2 regions of the Streptomyces krungchingensis genome follow, and region 1 is predicted to be linked to the other one. Evidence: riboswitches for the same ligand, from Rfam matches in the RefSeq annotation. Region 1 holds a riboswitch; the other holds the start of a gene.
The links. Region 1 has a riboswitch for cyclic di-AMP ahead of ACSYGO_RS33690 (M23 family metallopeptidase). Riboswitches for the same ligand answer to the same signal wherever they lie in the genome.
Positions count from the first base shown of each region.

Region 2: it holds a riboswitch for cyclic di-AMP, as region 1 does, so the genes downstream of both, ACSYGO_RS38045 (M23 family metallopeptidase) here and ACSYGO_RS33690 (M23 family metallopeptidase) in region 1, are expected to answer to the same signal.

Region 1 covers NZ_JBPUKY010000001.1:7,690,182-7,699,696, reverse strand. The annotation lists gene ACSYGO_RS33705 (bifunctional acetate--CoA ligase family protein/GNAT family N-acetyltransferase) at 1-2,102, opposite strand, end outside; gene ACSYGO_RS33700 (HPr family phosphocarrier protein) at 2,279-2,560, shown strand; gene ACSYGO_RS33695 (GntR family transcriptional regulator) at 2,730-3,425, opposite strand; gene ACSYGO_RS33690 (M23 family metallopeptidase) at 3,685-4,449, opposite strand; cyclic di-AMP (ydaO/yuaA leader) riboswitch at 4,463-4,621, opposite strand; gene ACSYGO_RS33685 (M16 family metallopeptidase) at 4,837-6,237, opposite strand; gene ACSYGO_RS33680 (M16 family metallopeptidase) at 6,234-7,589, opposite strand; gene ACSYGO_RS33675 (DNA gyrase/topoisomerase IV subunit A) at 8,075-9,515, shown strand, end outside.
Region 2 covers NZ_JBPUKY010000001.1:8,767,002-8,776,516, reverse strand. The annotation lists gene ACSYGO_RS38055 (SIMPL domain-containing protein) at 1-534, opposite strand, end outside; gene ACSYGO_RS38050 (SGNH/GDSL hydrolase family protein) at 685-1,470, opposite strand; gene ACSYGO_RS38045 (M23 family metallopeptidase) at 1,827-2,702, opposite strand; cyclic di-AMP (ydaO/yuaA leader) riboswitch at 2,707-2,858, opposite strand; gene ACSYGO_RS38040 (alpha-galactosidase) at 3,166-5,250, opposite strand; gene ACSYGO_RS38035 (tyrosine-protein phosphatase) at 5,441-6,238, shown strand; gene ACSYGO_RS38030 (DUF6126 family protein) at 6,284-6,436, opposite strand; gene ACSYGO_RS38025 (helix-turn-helix domain-containing protein) at 6,433-7,089, opposite strand; gene ACSYGO_RS38020 (aspartate aminotransferase family protein) at 7,241-8,641, opposite strand; gene dxs (1-deoxy-D-xylulose-5-phosphate synthase) at 8,638-9,515, opposite strand, start outside.

The DNA of each region.
Region 1 (9,515 bases):
TCGCGTCGCCACTGGGCGTATCTGACGGCCTCGGCGAGGGCACGGACGGCGCGCTCGGCCGCGGGGTAGGCCGGGATGAGGCGGCGGTCCGGCACCGATGCGGATCCTGCCGGTGCGGGCGGCCCCTCGCCGGGCGGACCGGCGGCCCGCGACGCGGGCGGGCCCGAGGCGGCGGGGGTGCGGATGCCGTCCGCGGCTCCGGGAGCCGGGGCCGCGGTCTGGGGTGCGGTCTGGGGTGCGGTGCTCGCCGCCGCGGACAACGCCTCGGCGAGTCCGCCGAGCTCGACGTGCACGACCAGCACCGGCTTCGTGGGGGCCTCGGCGGAGGCCGAGCGCAGGGCCTCGGCGAGGGCCGCGTCCCGGGCGGACGTCTCCCCCACCGCCGGGATCGCCGTCACCACGACGGCGTCGCAGCCGCCCTCGGACAGGGCGTGGGCCAGCGCGCGCCGGAAGTCCTCCGCCGATGCCGCCGTGGTCAGGTCCAGGGGGGGCAGCGGACGCAGCCCCTGGGCGAGGCACGCGTCGTAGGTGAGGAGTCCCAGCGACTCCGAATTGCCGAGGATGGCCACCCGGGGACCCTGGGGCAGCGGCTGACGGGCCAGGAGCAGCCCGGCGTCGACCAGTTCGGTGATGGTGTCCACGCGGATCACCCCGGCCTGCCGCAGCAGGGCGGACACGGTGGCGTACGGCAGGCGGGTGGGCCGCACGGTGTGGCCGAGGGGCGCCACTCCGCCGTGCCGCGCGCCCTGCACCACGACCAGCGGCTTGGCCGCCGCCGTCCGGCGGGCCAGGCGCGTGAACTTGCGCGGGTTGCCGATGGATTCGAGGTACATGAGGGCGACGTCGGTGTCCGGGTCGTCGTACCAGTACTGGAGGACGTCGTTGCCCGAGACGTCCGCGCGGTTGCCCGAGGAGACGAAGGTGGACACGCCGGTCACACCGGTGACGCCGCCGCCGCGCCGGTGCAGCCGGGACAGCAGGGCGATGCCGATGGCGCCGGACTGGGCGAACAGCCCTATCCGCCCGGGGCGTGGCATCTCCGGGGCGAGCGAGGCGTTGAGCCGCACCTGCGGGGACGTGTTGATGACGCCGAAGGCGTTGGGGCCGATGATCCGCATGCCGTACGAGCGGGCCTGGCGCACCAGTTCGCGCTGGAGACGGCGTCCTTCGGGGCCGCTCTCCGCGTATCCGGCGGAGACCACCACGAGTCCCTGCACCCCGTGCACCCCGCACTCCGCGACGACCTCGGGGACGTACGGCGCGGGCACGGCGACGACCGCGAGGTCGACGGGCTCGGTGATGTCGCGCACGGAGCGATAGGCGGGGACTCCGTCGATTTCCTTCTCCTGGAACGCCTTGTTGACCGCGAAGAGGCGGCCCGTGAAGCCGGCGTCGCGGAGGTTGGCGAGGACGCTGCGGCCGACGCCGCCGGGGGTGCGGCCCGCGCCGATGACGGCGACCGAGCCGGGGGCGAGCAGCCGTTGCACGGACCTGGCCTCGGCGCGCTGCTCCCGCGCCCACTGGACGGCACGCGAGCGGTCGGTGGGTTCGAGGTCGAACTCCAGGCGTACGACGCCGTCCTCGAAGCTGCGCTTCTGGGTGTACCCGGCGTCCGTGAACACCTTGATCATCTTGTTGTTGGCGGGCAGCACCTCGGCGGCGAAGCGGCGGATACCGCGCTCACGGGCCACGGCGGCGATGTGTTCGAGGAGGGCCGAGGCGACACCGCGGCCCTGGTGGGCGTCCTGGACGAGGAAGGCGACCTCGGCCTCGTCGGCGGGGGCGGAGGCGGGCAGACCCTCGGCGTTGATGCGGTCGTAGCGTACGGTGGCGATGAACTCGCCGCCCACCGTGGCCGCGAGACCCACCCTGTCCACAAAGTCGTGGTGCGTGAAGCGGTGGACGTCCTTCGCGGACAGGCGCGGATACGGCGCGAAGAAGCGGTAGTACTTCGACTCGTCGGACACCTGCTCGTAGAAGCTGACCAGGCGCTCGGCGTCATCGACGGTGATGGGCCTGATGCGTGCGGTGCCGCCGTCGCGCAGCACCACGTCGGCTTCCCAGTGAGCGGGGTACGCGTGCCCGTCCGGCGAGGTCTGCATGGGCCCCAGAGTACGGCTCGCGTCCGACAACGGCGCGAGGCAGTCTGTGGAGGACGGAAGCCGGATCGAGGCCGCGATCCGGCGACACTCGGGACGGGACTCCGGACCGCTCCGGGCAGTCTTCACGATATGGGACACTGGTCTAGACAACCCTGAACACCGAAGGGCAGCATCACATGGCTGAGCGCCGCGTCAACGTCGGCTGGGCTGAGGGCCTCCACGCCCGCCCCGCCTCCATCTTCGTCCGGGCCGCCACGGCCTCCGGCATCCCCGTGACGATCGCCAAGGCCGACGGCAACCCCGTCAACGCGGCCTCCATGCTCGCGGTCCTCGGCCTGGGCGCCCAGGGCGGCGAGGAGATCGTCCTCGCCTCCGACGCCGAGGGTGCGGACACCGCCCTCGACCGCCTTGCCAAGCTCGTCGCCGAGGGGCTCGAGGAGCTCCCGGAGACCGTCTGAGCGCATTGCCGGTGACGGCGGCCTTCGCCCCGAAAGGCGAAAGAACGCCGTCCCGCACATCCGCCGAAGGGCTCGTCCGAGAATCTCGGACGAGCCCTTTGCTTTTCCCGTTTCCGGGCAGCAGAAATAATCCCCCGCGAATTACTCCTCTTTGTATACGGCGCGCGTGTTAATGCCGCGCGCTCGTCATGTTTACGGGATGTTGCGAAGTCCTCACACGTTCCGCCCGGTCCTTGCCGCCGGGAAAACGGAGCCGATGCGAGGACGTCGCGCGCTCCGCGTGCAGAGCCGTGATCGACCGCGCCCGCTCGCTGTCGCCCCGCGCGACGGCGTCCACGATCCCGCCGTGCTCCGCCCAGGACTCCGCCGGGCCGGCCGACACCTCCACGGTGTACATCCAGGCGATCTTGTGCCGTAGCTGGGCGAGCGCGGAGGTCAGCGCCGGACTGCCGGAGGCCTGCGCGAGGGTCTCGTGGAACCAGCCGCCCAAGGAGCGCAGATCCTCGCTGTGCCCCCTCCTGGCGCGCTCCTGGCCGAGCCTGACCAGGCCCCGGAGCACCTTCAGGTGGGCCTCGGTGCGACGCTGGGCGGCCCGCGCGGCACCCAGCGGCTCCAGCAGCATCCGCATCTCCAGCAGGTCCGACGCCTCCTGCTCGGTCGGCTCGGCGACGCACGCGCCCGCGTGCCGCCGGGTGACGACGAAGCCCTCGGCCTCCAGGGTGCGCAGCGCTTCGCGCACGGGGACGCGCGAGACGCCGTAGCGGCGGGCGAGCAGTTCCTCGGTGAGCCGGCTGCCGCGCTCGTAGACACCCGCGACGATGTCGTCACGGATCGCCGTGCATACCGAGTGCGCCGGAATACGCATGACCGGACCTCCGCTTTAATGCCCGCGAAACGCCATCGATTGACGCCTGTTCAGTGACTCTATTGCAGGCAGCCGGAATTTCCGACGGGAGGCCGGAATCCATGGATATTTTTTGGACAGGTGCCCGGCCGAAACGACGATGCCCCGGCTCGGCGAGCCGGGGCATCCGAAGTTGTGAAGAAGTCGCGGAGCGGACGTCGGTGGTTCACGCCGCGCGTGGCGGCGCGTCGGGCGTCCGCGCCCCGCGTGCGAAGGTGCGTCAGACGCTCACACCGCGCGCGCGGAGGTAGCCGACGGGGTCCATGTCCGATCCGTACTCCGCGGTCGTACGGGCCTCGAAGTGGAGGTGCGGTCCGGTGGTGTTCCCGGTCGACCCGGAGAGGGCGATCTGCTGCCCCGGGGTGACCGCCTGGCCGACGGAGACGCCGATGGACGACAGGTGGCCGTACATGGTGTACGTGCCGTCGTGCATCTTGATCACGACCTGGTTGCCGTAGGCGCCACCCCAGCCGGCCGTGACGACCGTGCCCGAGCCGACGGCGTGGACCGGGGTGCCGGACGCCGCGTGGAAGTCGACGCCGGTGTGGCTGCCGGAGGACCAGAGGCTGCCACCGGTCTTGTAGCCCGTGGAGACGTACGAGCCGGTGATCGGCAGGACGAAGGAGTTGAGGCGCTTGCGCTCGGCCTCACGGGCGGCGCGCTCCTTGGCCTCACGCTTCTTCTTGGCCTCCTCGGCGGCCCGCTTGCGGGCGGCCTCCTCGGCCTTCTTCAGCGCCGCGGCCTCGTCGGCGGCGCGCTGCTGCGCCACGGCCTGCTCGTCGATCTGCTCGGCGACCGAGTCGCCGAGGGTGACGACCGGGGTCAGTCCGGTCTGCTCGACGGAGGGCTCCGCGGCGAGCGCGGGTGCGGCCAGCGCCCCGACGACGCCGGTGGTGGTGAGCGCCGCGACGCCGACGGCGTTCGTGGTGGTGCGCTTCACGCGGCTCGGACGACGATGCTTCCCGGTGCCACAGGTGAACGCCATGTAGGGGCTGGTCCTTTCCTTCCTTCTCGCCTACCGGGTTAGCTGACGGGTTCGGAGCAGGAAGGTCTCCTACGGACCCCCTCCGGGAGGGCGTCCGATTCACCCCAGGGACTGCGTATGGGTCCCCGGCTCCCCTGGCTCGCGCCGTTCGGGGACTCGGCGATGACTGTCCGGTGCCGCGGGCGCGGCGCACTGCTTGGCGGACAGCCGGATCGACGCTAGACGGGGCGTCTTTCAAACAACAAACGGATCACGGTTTTTGTAGTGCATGCCACAGGGCAGACGGGCAACCTCTCTACCAATACGGACAAATTGAGGAGGAAGTCCGGACAAAGCGAGGCCCAGGTGACGCATGCGTCACCTGGGCCTCCGAGATGCCACGCCGCTCTACTCGGCCGTCACGACGGTCACTTCACCGATTCCGAGGGCCTCGACGGGCTCCTTGATCTGCTCGGCGTCGCCCACCAGGACCGTCACCAGCCGGTCGACCGGGAAGGCGTTCACGACGGCCGCGGTGGCCTCCACGGTGCCCGTCGCGGCCAGCTGCTGGTACAGCGTCGCCTGGTAGTCGTCGGGCAGGAACTGCTCGACCTGGTCCGCGAGCGTGCTCGCCACGGCCGCCGCGGTCTCGAACTTCAGGGGCGCGACACCGACCAGGTTCTGCACGGCGACGTCCCGCTCCGCGTCGGTCAGACCCTCCGCGGCAAGGGTGCGCAGCACCTTCCACAGGTCGTCGAGCGCCGGACCCGTGTTCGGGGTGTCCACGGAGCCGCTGATGGCCAGCATCGCCACGCCCGTGGTGCCCGCGGAGGACGACGGCGCGGCCCGCAGGACCTGGCCGAACGCCCGTACGCCGTAGGTGTATCCCTTCTCCTCGCGCAGGACCCGGTCCAGACGCGAGGTGAGGGTGCCGCCGAGGCAGTAGGTGCCGAGCACCTGGGCGGGCCACACACGGTCGTGCCGGTCGGCCCCCACACGTCCGATGAGCAGCTGCGTCTGGACGGCGCCGGGCCGGTCGACGATGATCACGCGGCCCGTGTCGTCGGCGCTCACCGGCGGCACCGGGCGCGGCTCGGCGGACGAGCCGGTCCAGGAGCCGAGCGTGTCGCCGAGCAGTTCGTCGACGTCGACGCCGGTGAGGTCACCGACGATGACCGCGGTCCCGGTCGCGGGACGCACGTGCTTCTCGTAGAAGGCGCGCACGGCCGCCGAGTCGATGTTCCCGACGGTCTCCTCGGTGCCCTGCCGCGGGCGCGACATGCGCGAGGTCGACGGGAACAGCTCCTTGGAGAGCTCCTTGGCGGCGCGGCGGGCCGGATTGGCCGACTCGTGCGGGATCTCGTCCAGCCGGTTGCGCACCAGCCGCTCGACCTCGCTGTCCTCGAACGCCGGTGCCCGCAGGGCGTCGGCCAGCAGACCGAGCGCCTTGGGCAGGCGGGAGACGGGGACTTCGAGCGACAGACGCACACCGGGGTGGTCCGCGTGCGCGTCGAGCGTCGCGCCGCAGCGCTCCAGCTCCGCGGCGAACTCCTCGGCGGAGTGCTTGTCCGTGCCCTCCGAGAAGGCCCGCGCCATGATGGTGGCGACGCCGTCCAGACCGGCCGGCTCGGCCTCCAGGGGCGCCGCGAGCAGCACCTCGACGGCGACGACCTGCTGGCCGGGGCGGTGGCAGCGCAGCACCGTCAGGCCGTTGTCCAGCGTGCCGCGCTCGGGGGCCGGGAACGCCCAGGGCTTGGCCTCGCCCGCCTGGGGCTGCGGGTGGAAATCCATGCTCGCGAGCTCGGTCACTTCGCCGACTCCTCGTCCTCGTCGGTGGTTTCGGCGGCCTGAGCGGCCTCGGCGATCGGCTCGTAGACGAGCACCGCGCGGTTGTCGGGGCGCAGCCGGGCCTTGGCGACCTCCTGGACCTCCTCGGCGGTGACGGCGAGGACGCGCTGCACGGCGGTCAGGGCGAGCTGCGGGTCGCCGAACAGGACGGCGAACCGGCAGAGTTCGTCGGCGCGGCCCGCGACCGTGCCCAGCCGGTCCAGCCACTCGCGCTCCAGCTGGGCCTGCGCCCGCTCCATCTCCTCGGCGGTGGGGCCCTCCTCGGCGAACCGGGCGAGCTCCGCGTCGACGGCGGCCTCGATGACCGGGACCTCGACGTCGCCGGACGTCTTCACGTCGAGCCACCCCAGGGAGGGCGCTCCGGCGAGCCTGAGCAGGCCGAACCCGGCCGCGACGGCGGTGCGGTCGCGGCGGACCAGCCGGTTGTAGAGACGGGACGACTCGCCGCCGCCGAGGACGGTGAGGGCGAGGTCGGCCGCGTCGCACGCGCGCGTGCCGTCCTCCGGGAGCCGGTAGGCGGCCATCAGGGCGCGCGCCGGGACCTCTTCCTCGACGACCTCGCGCAGCTGCTCGCCGATGACGTCGGGCAGCGAGCCGTCGCGCGGCGCGGGCTTGCCGTCATGTCCGGGGATCGAACCGAAGTACTTCTCGATCCAGGCGAGCGTCTGCTGCGGATCGATGTCACCGACGACCGACAGGACCGCGTTGTTGGGCGCGTAGTACGTGCGGAAGAACGCGCGCGCGTCCTCCAGGGTGGCGGCGTCCAGGTCCGCCATCGACCCGATGGGGGTGTGGTGGTACGGGTGGCCCTCGGGGTAGGCCAGCGCGGTCAGCTTCTCGAACGCGGTGCCGTACGGGACGTTGTCGTAGCGCTGACGACGCTCGTTCTTCACGACGTCGCGCTGGTTCTCCATCGACTCGTCGTCGAGCGCGGCGAGCAGCGAGCCCATGCGGTCGGCCTCCAGCCAGAGGGCGAGCTCCAGCTGGTGGGCGGGCATGGTCTCGAAGTAGTTGGTGCGCTCGAAGCTCGTCGTGCCGTTGAGCGAACCGCCGGCGCCCTGGACGAGCTCGAAGTGGCCGTTGCCGTGGACCTGCTTGGAGCCCTGGAACATCAGGTGCTCGAAGAGGTGAGCAAGTCCGGTACGGCCGTTGACCTCGTGGCGCGAGCCGACGTCGTACCAGAGGCACACCGCCGCGACCGGGGTCAGGTGGTCCTCGGAGAGCACCACGCGAAGGCCGTTGGCCAGGCGGTGCTCGGTCGCTGTCAGGCCGCCGGAGCCTGCCTCGGCTGTGGCCGTGTGACCCATGGGCATGTACGTCCCTTCGATCGCGGAAAACTGCCTTTTCCTGTCGGTCCTGCCACTGTATGCAAGCGCGCGGAAAGCTGGCGAAGTTCCCGCACCCCGTACGCCGAGAGCGAGACTCACGTGTACTACGGTCCCTGCCGGGCGAGTCGGCGGGACACGCCGCGGACGGAAACCCCGGTGTGCCGTGGGCAGACTTCCCGGCACGGCGTGGCCGCGTCTCCCGGCATGCCGTGGACGCGGCCGGGAAATCGGCGAGGGCAGGTCCGGGGACCGGTCGTGGACGGGTCGTGGGACCGTCGTGGACAGTGCCGGTGATTGTCTTCGCGAGGACCGGGGACTCGTCACCGACCAGGTCCGGGACCTGTCACGGAAGGGTCGTGAGACCCGCTACGGACGGGTCGCGGTCCACGTTGTCAGTGGGGCGGTCCACAATGGTCCGCGTCAGATCCCGTTCATGCCCCGGCAGAGACTGTGAAGGAGCCGCAGCAGCGATGGCCCGCCGCAGCACGAAGACCCCGCCGCCCGACGACTCGTACGAGGAGAAGATCCTCGACATCGACGTCGTGGACGAGATGCAGGGCTCCTTCCTTGAGTACGCGTACTCGGTCATCTACTCGCGAGCCCTGCCGGACGCCCGGGACGGGCTCAAGCCCGTGCACCGCCGCATCGTCTACCAGATGAACGAGATGGGCCTGCGCCCCGACCGCGGCTATGTGAAGTGCGCCCGCGTCGTCGGCGAGGTCATGGGTAAGCTCCACCCGCACGGCGACGCGTCGATCTACGACGCGCTGGTGCGCCTGGCCCAGCCCTTCTCGATGCGCCTGCCGCTGGTCGACGGCCACGGCAACTTCGGCTCGCTGGGCAACGACGACCCGCCGGCCGCGATGCGTTACACCGAGTGCCGGATGGCCGACGCCACGTCACTGATGACCGAGTCCATCGACGAGGACACGGTCGATTTCACGCCGAACTACGACGGCCAGGAGCAGGAGCCCGGGGTCCTCCCCGCCGCGTATCCGAACCTCCTGGTCAACGGCTCGCAGGGCATCGCCGTCGGCATGGCCACCAACATGCCGCCGCACAACCTCAGCGAGGTGATCGCCGCCGCCCGGCACCTCATCCGCCATCCCGGCGCCGACCTCGACACGCTGATGAAGTACGTCCCGGGCCCCGACCTGCCCACGGGCGGCCGGATCGTCGGCCTCTCCGGCATCAGGGACGCGTACGAGAACGGCCGGGGCACCTTCAAGATCCGCGCCACGGTCTCCGTGGAGAACGTGACCGCGCGCCGCAAGGGCCTCGTCGTCACCGAACTGCCCTTCACCGTCGGCCCGGAGAAGGTGATCTCGAAGATCAAGGACCTGGTCGGCTCGAAGAAGCTCCAGGGCATCGCGGACGTCAAGGACCTCACCGACCGCGCGCACGGACTGCGCCTGGTCATCGAGGTCAAGAACGGCTTCGTGCCGGAGGCCGTCCTCGAACAGCTCTACAAGCTGACGCCGATGGAGGAGTCCTTCGGCATCAACAACGTGGCACTGGTGGACGGTCAGCCGCTCACCCTGGGCCTCAAGGAGCTCCTGGAGGTCTACCTCGACCACCGCTTCGAGGTCGTCCGCCGCCGCAGCGAGTTCCGTCGCGGCAAGAAGCGCGACCGGCTGCACCTGGTCGAGGGTCTCCTCGTCGCCCTGCTGGACATCGACGAGGTCATCCGCCTCATCCGCTCCAGCGAGAACTCCGCGCAGGCCAAGGAGCGCCTGATCGAGCGGTTCTCGCTCTCCGAGGTGCAGACGCAGTACATCCTCGACACGCCGCTGCGCCGGCTCACCAAGTTCGACCGCATCGAGCTGGAGTCGGAGCGCGACCGGCTGAACGGCGAGATCGACGAGCTCACCGGGATCCTGGAGTCGGACACGGAGCTGCGCAAGCTCGTCT
Region 2 (9,515 bases), 1.1 Mb from region 1:
CGCGGCCTCGCGGGCGGCGGTGTGCAGCGGGGCGGGGTCGGCCACGTCGAAGACGACGGACTGGATGCGGCCCGCGTCCCCGGTCGCGTCCGTGACCGCCTGGAGGACCCTGCCCGTGGCGGAGATGTCGCGGACCTTCACCGAGAACGACTGCGCCGCCTCGTAGCCGGTCAACTCGGAGGTCCCGTCGTGGATCTCGTGGACCGGCGACAGCGAGAGGCTCTCGGTGCGGATGTCCCGTTCCTCCACGCCTTGGGCGCGCACGGCGGCGAGCAGGGCGTTCGACGCGGTGGTCTGTGCGGCGAGCGCCTCCTTCGCCGTCTTCGCGGTGGCCGCGACGCCCACGCCGAGGACCGCGACGTCCGGTGTGGCGGTTGCGCTGCCCTGTCCGGTGACGGTGACCGTGGACGGGGTGGCCTCGGCGGCGGCTCCGGGGCGGGCCTCCAGCGCGAGGGCGGGGGTCGCGGCGGCCTGCGGGAGGGCGAGGGCGAGGAGGGTCACGGCGACTGCGGTGGACACGCGGCGGGCGGGCATGGAGGTCTCCTTCGGGCCCCGCCCCTCGGGACGCGGGGGCGGTTCGCGGTCATCCCAGCACCGCGTGCCGCGCTCCGCCCCACGCCACTCCCGTGCTGTCACCTCACTGGTCGAGCCGCCGCCGGCGGACTCCGCCGGCGTCGGCGCGGCTCAGGCGACCGCCTCTATGCGCATCTTGATGTCGTCCGGGGAGAGGGCGCCCTTGGCGGCCACGTGGTCTCCCGACGACTCGCCGCGCAGCCGGCGCCCGATCCACGGGACCAGGTACTCGCGCGCCCAGTGGATGTCGTCGCGCCGCACTTCGAGCGTGCCGCGGGGCGGCAGCGGCGGCCAGGGCTGGTCCGGGTCGGCCGGCACGTCGATGCCGAGGACCTGACCGGCGCGGAGCGCCACCCGGGTGTGCCCCTCGGGCGAGAGGTGCAGCCGGTCGCCGTCCCAGGCGCGGCGGTCCTGAACCGTCTTGAGGGACCAGAGGTCGAGGACGGGGCACCCGTAGCGGTCCGCGATGGCACGCACATGTCCGTTGTACGTGGCGATCTTGCCGCGCAGGTGCTTGAGCACGGGCACGCCGCGCGTGTCGAAGCCGGTGGTCACCATGACGGTGCCGACGGCGGAGGTGAGGTCGGCGATCGCGCGCTCGAAGCGCTCCGCGACCTCGTCGGGGTCGGTGCCGGGCCGGATGATGTCGTTGCCGCCCGCACAGAAGGAGACCAGGTCCGGGGCGAGTTCCTTGGCGCGCCCGAGCTGGTCCGCGACGATCTGGTCGAGCAGTTTCCCGCGCACCGCGAGATTGGTGTAGTTGAAGTCGCCCTCGGCGCGCCGGTCCGCGAGGAGCACCGCGAAGCGGTCGGCCCAGCCCACGAAGGCCCCGTCCGGACCGGGGTCGCCGACGCCCTCGGTGAAGCTGTCCCCCACCGCCACGTACGACCCGATCACTGATCTGTTGTCACTCTTCGAATCGTCTGCCACGTCGGACCATGATTCACCTTTCGATGTGAGCTACGCGACCGTAAGGAAGGGTTGACGGATGGTGAGATAAGACACTCGTCAAGTATTGGTCAATCCGGAATAGGGCCCTGATCAGGAGCGTTGACCGAGTCCGCACGCGGAGGGCCGCAATCCGGCACCGGTGACGCGGTATTGACGTGTCGACGCACCGAAGGCCGGACCCCGGGGATCGGGGGTCCGGCCTTCGGAGGCGGTCCTGCCTTGCGGACGCAGGGTCCCGCCGTCAGGAGCGGGACCCTGCGTCCGCGGCAGGAAGCGGCGGGCGCCGAGGACTGCGGGAGGTGTCAGCCGACGGCGACACCGTGCGAGCGCAGGTAGGCGACCGGGTCCACGTCCGAGCCGTAGTTCGGCGTGGTGCGGATCTCGAAGTGCAGGTGCGGTCCGGTGACGTTGCCCGTCGCGCCGGAGAGGCCGATCTGCCGGCCGGCGGTCACGGTCTGTCCCGCCGACACGGACAGGGCCGACATGTGGGCGTACTGGGAGTACTTGCCGTCGGCGTGCCGGATGACGACCTGGTTGCCGTAGGCGCCGCCCCAGCCGGCGGAGACGACGGTTCCGGCGGCGATGGACTTGATGGTGGTGCCGGTCGGGACCACGAAGTCCACGCCCGTGTGGTAGCCGCTGGACCACATGCTGCCCGCCACCTTGTAGGAGGTGCCGACGCTGCCGCCCGCGACCGGCAGCGTGTAGCCGGCGGTGCTCTTCGCGGCGGCCTGGGGCGCGGGGGCGCTGTCGGCCTTCGCGGCCGGGGCGGGCGCCTGGGCGGAGGACTGGGTGGCGCCACCGGACACGGCCTTCGCGCCGACCGTCAGCTTCAGACCCGGGTGGATCAGCGCCGGGTCGCCGCCGATGACCGAGCGGTTGTCGGAGTACAGCTTCTTCCAGCCACCGCGGACGCTCTGCTCGGCGGCGATCTTCGAGAGATAGTCGCCGGTCTTGACGCGGTAGGTCTTGGTCCCGACGACCTTCTTCGCCGCGACGGGAGCGGCGGTCACGGCCTTCTCCGCCTTCTGCGCGACGGCGGCGGCGGGGGCCGCGGCGTGGGCGCCCGTGGCGCCCAGCAGGGGCAGCGCGAGTGCGGCGCCACCGGTTCCGGCGACGGCGATCGAGCGGGCGAAGCGGGGGGACTTGGGACGGCGGTGCTTACCCTTCGCGGGCATGACGAGTTCCTCTCCGGCGCCTGCGAGGTGAGCTGTCGGGTGCGGGCTGGAGATGCCCGGCCACGCGTCGGCGTGGCTGTACCCCGAGCCGTTCCGGAGACCGGAACAGGCATGGAACCTTGGGTCCCCCGCTCCTGCCGTGTGCGGGTCTGTGTGCGGATTCCGGCCGGCGGCAGGATTGGGCGTCCGTCCGGAGTGAGGGCGAACGTAAGCGAGACGAGAGCGCGGCCACAAGCAGGTGATTTTTTCGCGCGACCGCCTTTCTTGATCCATGTCGGAAATGCCCGTCACACTCCGTGAAGAGATGATCTTTTCACCGGCTCAACCAGCCCGTGGATACGGGAGCGTTGCGAAAAGCAGGCCGCGACGCATCGTCACGAATATGACGCTGCTCACGCGGCCCACCGCACGATGCCCCAATCCAGGGCCAGTTGGAACGAAGGTCCCGATTCCGGCATAACAGTCATATACGGCGCAGCCGGATGACTGCGGCATCGAGGTCGCCTCGCAGACTCGTCCGCAGTCCGTGGTGCAGCAGCACCGCACCTCGGTGAATTTCGCCCGTTTCGCGGCATTCATACGCTTGCGTCGGATCGAGTCCGCGCAGCCGGAGCGGAGCCGCCGGCTCGCCGTACCGCTGGGCCTGGAGCCAGGCGAGCACCACCGTCTCGTCGCCGTGGACGTACTGCACGGCGCTCAGGCCGCCCTCCGGAGGGCGCAGACGGTAGAGGTCCCCGCGCTGCACGACGGGGCGGATCTCCTTGTAGAGGCCGACCCATTCCCGCGCCTCGGCGAGCTCCTCCCCGCTCCACGCGGACAGGTCCCCACCGATGCCGAGCACGCCGGCCATGGCGCTCACGAACCGCAGACGCAGGGAGCTGACCCGGCCGTTGAGCTGGGTGTTCGGGCTGTCGGTGACCCAGGCGGCCATGATCCGCGCGGGATGGATCTGACTGATGCCGTACTGGATGGCGAGCCGGTCGAGCGGGTCGGTGTTGTCCGACGTCCACACCTGGTCGGTACGGGCCATGATGCCGAGGTCGATCCTGCCGCCACCGCCGGAGCAGGACTCGAAGGCGACCGTGGGGTGCGCGGTCCGCAGCCGGTCGAGGAGGGCGTACAGGGCCCGCACGTGCTCGACCCACAGCTTCTGCGGATAGGACTCGCCGGGCCAGCCCGCGTCCGTGAAACAGCGGTTGAAGTCCCATTTCACATAGTCGACCGGCGCGCCGGAGAGCAGCCGGTCGAGCTGCTCCCACAGGCACTCCTGGACGTCCGGGCGCGCCAGATTGAGTACGAGTTGATTGCGATACTCCGTCCTGGTCCGTCCCGATTGGAACTGGACCCAGTCCGGGTGCGCACGGTAGAGCTCGCTGTCCGGATTGACCATCTCCGGTTCGACCCAGATCCCGAACTCCATGCCGAGTGCGTGGACATGGTCGGCGAGCGGCTTGAGCCCCGCGGGGAAACGGTCCGGGTTGGGCGTCCAGTCGCCGAGCCCGGCCCGGTCGCCGGTGCGCGCGCCGAACCAGCCGTCGTCGACCACGAACAGCTCGACACCCATCTCCGCGGCCCGCTCCGCCAGCGCCATCTGCTGGTCCTCGGCGATGTCGAAGGTGGTGGCCTCCCAGGAATTGAAGAGCACCGGGCGGTCCCGGCCGGTGTCCGGGACGACGTGCTCCCGCTGGTAGGCGTGCCAGGTCCGGCTCGCCCCGCCGAAACCGCCGTCGCTCCAGAGCCCGGCGAAGACCGGCGTGGTGAACGACTCCCCCGCCTCCAGGCGCAGCAGCCCGGAGTCGTCGTACCCGGCACCGCCGGTGATCTGCACCCGGGCGTCGGGCAGCTGGGCCACGGCGATCCGCCAGGACCCCGACCAGCCGAGGGCGCAGCCGTACACCTCGCCGCTCTCCTCGGTGGCCTCGCTGTCCAGCGCGACCCAGGGCAGGTGCTGGTGCCCGGTGTGGCCGCGCCGGCTGCCGATGACCTTCTCCCCGTAGGTGAGGGGGGAGCGCACCAGCCGGGACTCGGCCGCCCACCGGCCGTGCAGCTGGGACAGCCGCCAGCCGTCGCGCTCGGGCAGCGTCCAGGTCGCCGAGTCGGCGCGCAGCAGCTCCACGGGAGGTCCGTCGTTGTCCAGGGCGGCCCAGCGCTCGACGACGTCGCCGCGCATCCGGTAGTGCAGCGTGATGCGGAGCCCGGAGTCCGCGAAGCGCAGCGCCAGCTCGTCGCCTCCGTGGCCGTGACCTGCCTCACCGGCCCCCTCGAACCGCCACTCGGTGCCCCGGCGTTCCTCGGTCCGCACGGAGAGGGCGGGGCGCACGAAGCGGGGCCCGCCCTCGACCGGGTACTCCTCGCGGCCGTCGAGCAGCGACTCGAAGGGGCGGTACGGCGGCGCGGGCAGCGCTGCCAGCGACTCGGCGTCGGCGAGCGAGATCCGCGGGCCCCAGTGCAGGTGGAGCAGTTCGTCGAGGTCGGTGAGCCGCAGCGCGTAGCTGCTCGTCGGCCCCGAGAGCAGCCAGGTGCGACCGTCCGCGCCGGTCTCGATCATCGGTCCCCCACAGATCCGAACGGCCCCGATCAGACACCGACATGGTCCTGGCGTCCATGCCCCGGGGGCAACGCCTGTGGACAACTCATTGCCTCAGGAACCCATGTCGTATGGTCGAGAGCGCAACCCGTCGACACACGCCACCGGGCAGGACCTGGGCGGCGCCGGCGGCCGAATGTGAGGAGTCCACGTGACGCAGCAGGTCCCGTCGACCGAGCCCGAGCTGGCCGGAGTGCGCAACTTCCGGGACGTGGGCGGCCTGCCCACCGTGGACGGCCGGCGGGTGAAACAGGGTCGGCTGTTCCGCAGCGGCCACCTCGCGCACGCGACCGAGAAGGACACCGCGTTCCTCTCCTCACTGGGCCTGCACACGATCTTCGACTTCCGCAACGCCTCGGACCAGAAGCTGGAGGGCCCCGACGTCGACCTCCCCGGCGTGCGGAACGTGAACCTTCCGCTCACCGACCCGGCCGACGGCGCCGAGTTCTGGAAGATGGTCCGTGACGGCGACCTCGACCAGCTGCGCTCGATCCTCTCGGACGGCAAGGCCGCGAACCGGATGATCGTCTCCTACCGCACGATCATCAAGGAGCGCACGACCGAGCACTCCCAGGTGCTGCACGCGCTGGCCGAGGACAGCGTGCCCGCGCTGATGCACTGCGCGGCGGGCAAGGACCGCGCGGGCCTGTCCATAGCCGTGACGCTGCTCGCCCTCGGTGTCGAGCGGGACGCGATCGTCGCCGACTACCTGGAGTCGAACGCCAAGCACCGCCGCTACAAGGTGCACCGCAGCAGTTCCTCCCCCTCCGCGTACTCCCCGGAGGTCATGGAGCTGCTCAGCCCCCTGTTCGACGCGCGCGCCGAGTACCTCACGGCGGCCTTCGAGACGATCGAGGAGAGCTGGGGCGGCGTCGACACCTACCTGGAGCAGGGGTTGCGGGTCACCCCGGAGCTGCGGGAGCGCCTGCGCGAGCGCCTGCTGGACTGACGCGGCCCTGGGCCGGCCCGTCGGACGCCCGCCGGCCCGGCACGTCTACTGGCCCTGCGCGCCCAGCGTGAAGAGCAGGTAGATGAAGGCCGCGAAGAGGTGGCCGACGGCGACGTAGATGATCAGCCGCACCCACAGCGCACGGGGGAACTTGTCCTCCATGGACTTGCGGGGCCTGGGCGAAGTGGGTTCGGTCATGACGGCTCTCCCGGGGTGAGGTGTCCCGCCACCGGGCCGAGGCACAGCGCGGCGGTCGGACTCTGAAGCAGGGTGTGTACGAAGAGGAGCTCGGCCCCGCCGGGGTCGGCGGCGGCGATGCGGTGCGGGGTGAGCGAGTCGAAGTGCGCGCTGTCCCCCGGCGCGAGCAGGTGCGCGGTGTCCCCGAGGCGCAGTCTCAGTCGCCCGGTGAGGACGTACAGCCACTCCTCGCCGGGGTGGACGCGCACGATGTCGCCCTGCGAGCCGTGCGGGACGTGCACCCGCAGGGCCTGCATCCCGCGGCCCGGGGCTCCGGCCTGCCAGTACGTCCAGCCGCCGGCCGGTGTCGGCTCCATGTCGGCGGCGCGTACGATCGCGTGCCGTTCGGCGACCGTCTCGCCGAGGAGCTCGGAGACCGTCGTACCGTAGACACGGGCGAGCGTGAGCAGCATCGGGAGCGAGGGCTGGCGCTGCCCGGTCTCCAGACGGGAGAGATGGGCGGGTGAGAGCCCGGCCGCGCGGGACGCGGCCTCCAGCGTCAGAGCGGCACGGCGGCGCAGTTCGCGCAGCTGGGGCGCGACGGCGGGGAGCTCGGCGGCAGGCCCCTCCGCCGCCGGCGGAGCGGAAGGGTCGCTACCCTCGACAGGGTTCATGCCCTCCATTGAGCCGCACTGTTACCTCTGGGGCAAATTTCTTGCCTGAGAGGCAAAACACGCTCGGGCCGGCCCCGCATACCGGCGGCGGGCCCGTCGAGGGAGCCCGCCCCGGTGCGGGGCGCCCGGCGCGATACGGCGACGACGCCTCCTAGCGGTTCGCCACCGCCTGCTTCACCAGCGTCTTGCCGAAGTCCCACATCAGGCCGCCGCCACTGTGCGCGTCGTCCATCACCGCGGTGAAGGCCTCCACGAAGCGGTCCACGTCCCGCTCGTCGATGATCAGCGGCGGGATCAGTTTGATCACCTCCAGATGATCGCCCGAGACCTGTGTGAGGATGCGGTGCCGTTGCAGCAGCGGCACGACCACCATCTGGGCGAACAGTCCCTTGCGGGCGGCCTGCAGCATGGTCCAGCGGCTGCGCAGCTTCAGCGACTTGGGGCGGCCGAATTCGATGCCGATCATCAGCCCCCGGCCGCGTACGTCACCGAGCAGTTCGTACCGGTCGACGAGCGCGCCGAGCCGGGACTTCAGCTGCTCCCCCGTGGCACGTGCGTTGGCCACGATCTGCTCGTTCTCCATGACGGACAGGACCGCCAGCCCCGCGGCCATGGCCTGGGCGTTCGCCCCGAAGCTCGCCGAGTGGACGAGGACCCGGTCCATGGACGAGTAGACCTTCTTGAAGATCCAGTCCTTGCCGAGGGTGGCGCCCACCGGTACGTATCCGCCGGACAGGGCCTTGGCCACGCACACCAGGTCGGGCTCGACCCCATCCTCGTGCTGGTAGGCGTAGAAGTCCCCGGTCCGCCCGAGCCCGGTCTGCACCTCGTCGGCGATGAGCAGCGCCTTGTGCTTGTGCAGCAGCTCCTGGGCGGCGCGCAGGTAGCCGGGCGGTGCCTCGTGGACGCCCTTGCCCTGGATGGGCTCGACGATCAGCGCGGCGACGTCGCCCTTCTTCAGCTCCCGGGCCAGCGCGTCGAGGTCGCCGAGCGGGACGGCCGTGTCGGGCAGCAGCGGTGCGAAGCCGTCGCGGAAGCCGTCCTCGCCGTTCACCGACAGTGAGCCGGTGGTCAGCCCGTGGAAGGCGTGCGAGCAGTAGAGGACCCGCGGCCTCCCGGTGGCGTAGCGGGCGAACTTCAGCGCGGTCTCGACCGCCTCCGTGCCGCTGTTGCCGAAGAACACCCGGTCCAGGTGCGGACTGTGGACGAGCAGCCGCTCCGCGAGCAGGCCCGGCAGCGGCTGGCAGTCGAAGCGGGTCAGGTCGGCGAGCGAGGCGTCCAGGACGTCGTGCAGCGCCTTGCGGACCACGGGGTGGTGGCGGCCCAGGCCCATCACCCCGAACCCGGCGAGCATGTCCAGGTAGTCGTTGCCGTCCGCGTCCCAGAAGTGCGCCCCCTCGGCACGTTCGTAGACCTTGTCGAAGCCGATGGTGTGCAGCATCCGGGGGAGCTGGTGGTTCAGGTACTTGCCGTGCAGCTCGTAGCGCTCGGCGCCGCGTTCGGCGAGGAGCGCGCCGAGGTCGAACTCCCCCTTCGCCGCTGGTTCGGTCATTCCTGTTTCTCCTTGGAGAGCTCTTCCTTGACGGCCAGGCCCGCGCTGATCCGCCCAGCGATCTCGACGGGCGTCAGGCCTATGTCGGCCAGCACCTCACCGCGCTTGGCGTGCGCGAGGAACTGCTCGGGGATGCCGAACCGCCGCACCGGGACGTCGACCTCCGCGTCCCCGAGCGCGAGCGCGACCGCCGCGCCGACCCCGGCCGCCCGGCTGTTGTCCTCGACGACGGCGACGAGCCGGTGCTCGGCGGCCAGCCCGGGCAGCGACGGGTCGACGGGCTTCACCCACCGCGGGTCGACGACCGTGCAGCCGATGCCGCGGGCCTCCAGGAGTTCGGCGGCCTGGAGGCAGACCGGTGCCATCACCCCGACGGCGACGAGGAGGACCTGCGGTGTCCCCTCGGACCGGTGCAGGACGTCGAGCCCGCCCACATGGCCGACCGCGGGAATTGCGGGGCCGACCGATTCCTTGGGGAAGCGGACGAGCGTCGGCGCGTCGTCGACGGCGACCGCCTCGCGCAGCTGGGCCCGCAGCTGGTCGGCGTCGCGCGGCGCGGCGATCCTGAGGCCCGGCACGACCTGGAGGATCGACATGTCCCACATGCCGTTGTGCGAGGCGCCGTCGACCCCGGTGACGCCGGCCCGGTCGAGGACGAACGTGACACCGCAGCGGTGCAGCGCGACGTCCATGAGGAGCTGGTCGAAGGCGCGGTTGAGGAAGGTGGCGTAGACGGCGACGACGGGATGGAGACCGCCGGTGGCGAGTCCGGCCGCGGACACCGCGGCATGCTGCTCGGCGATCCCGACGTCCCACACCCGGTCGGGGAACCGCTCGGCGAACTTGCCGAGTCCGACGGGGTGCAGCATGGCCG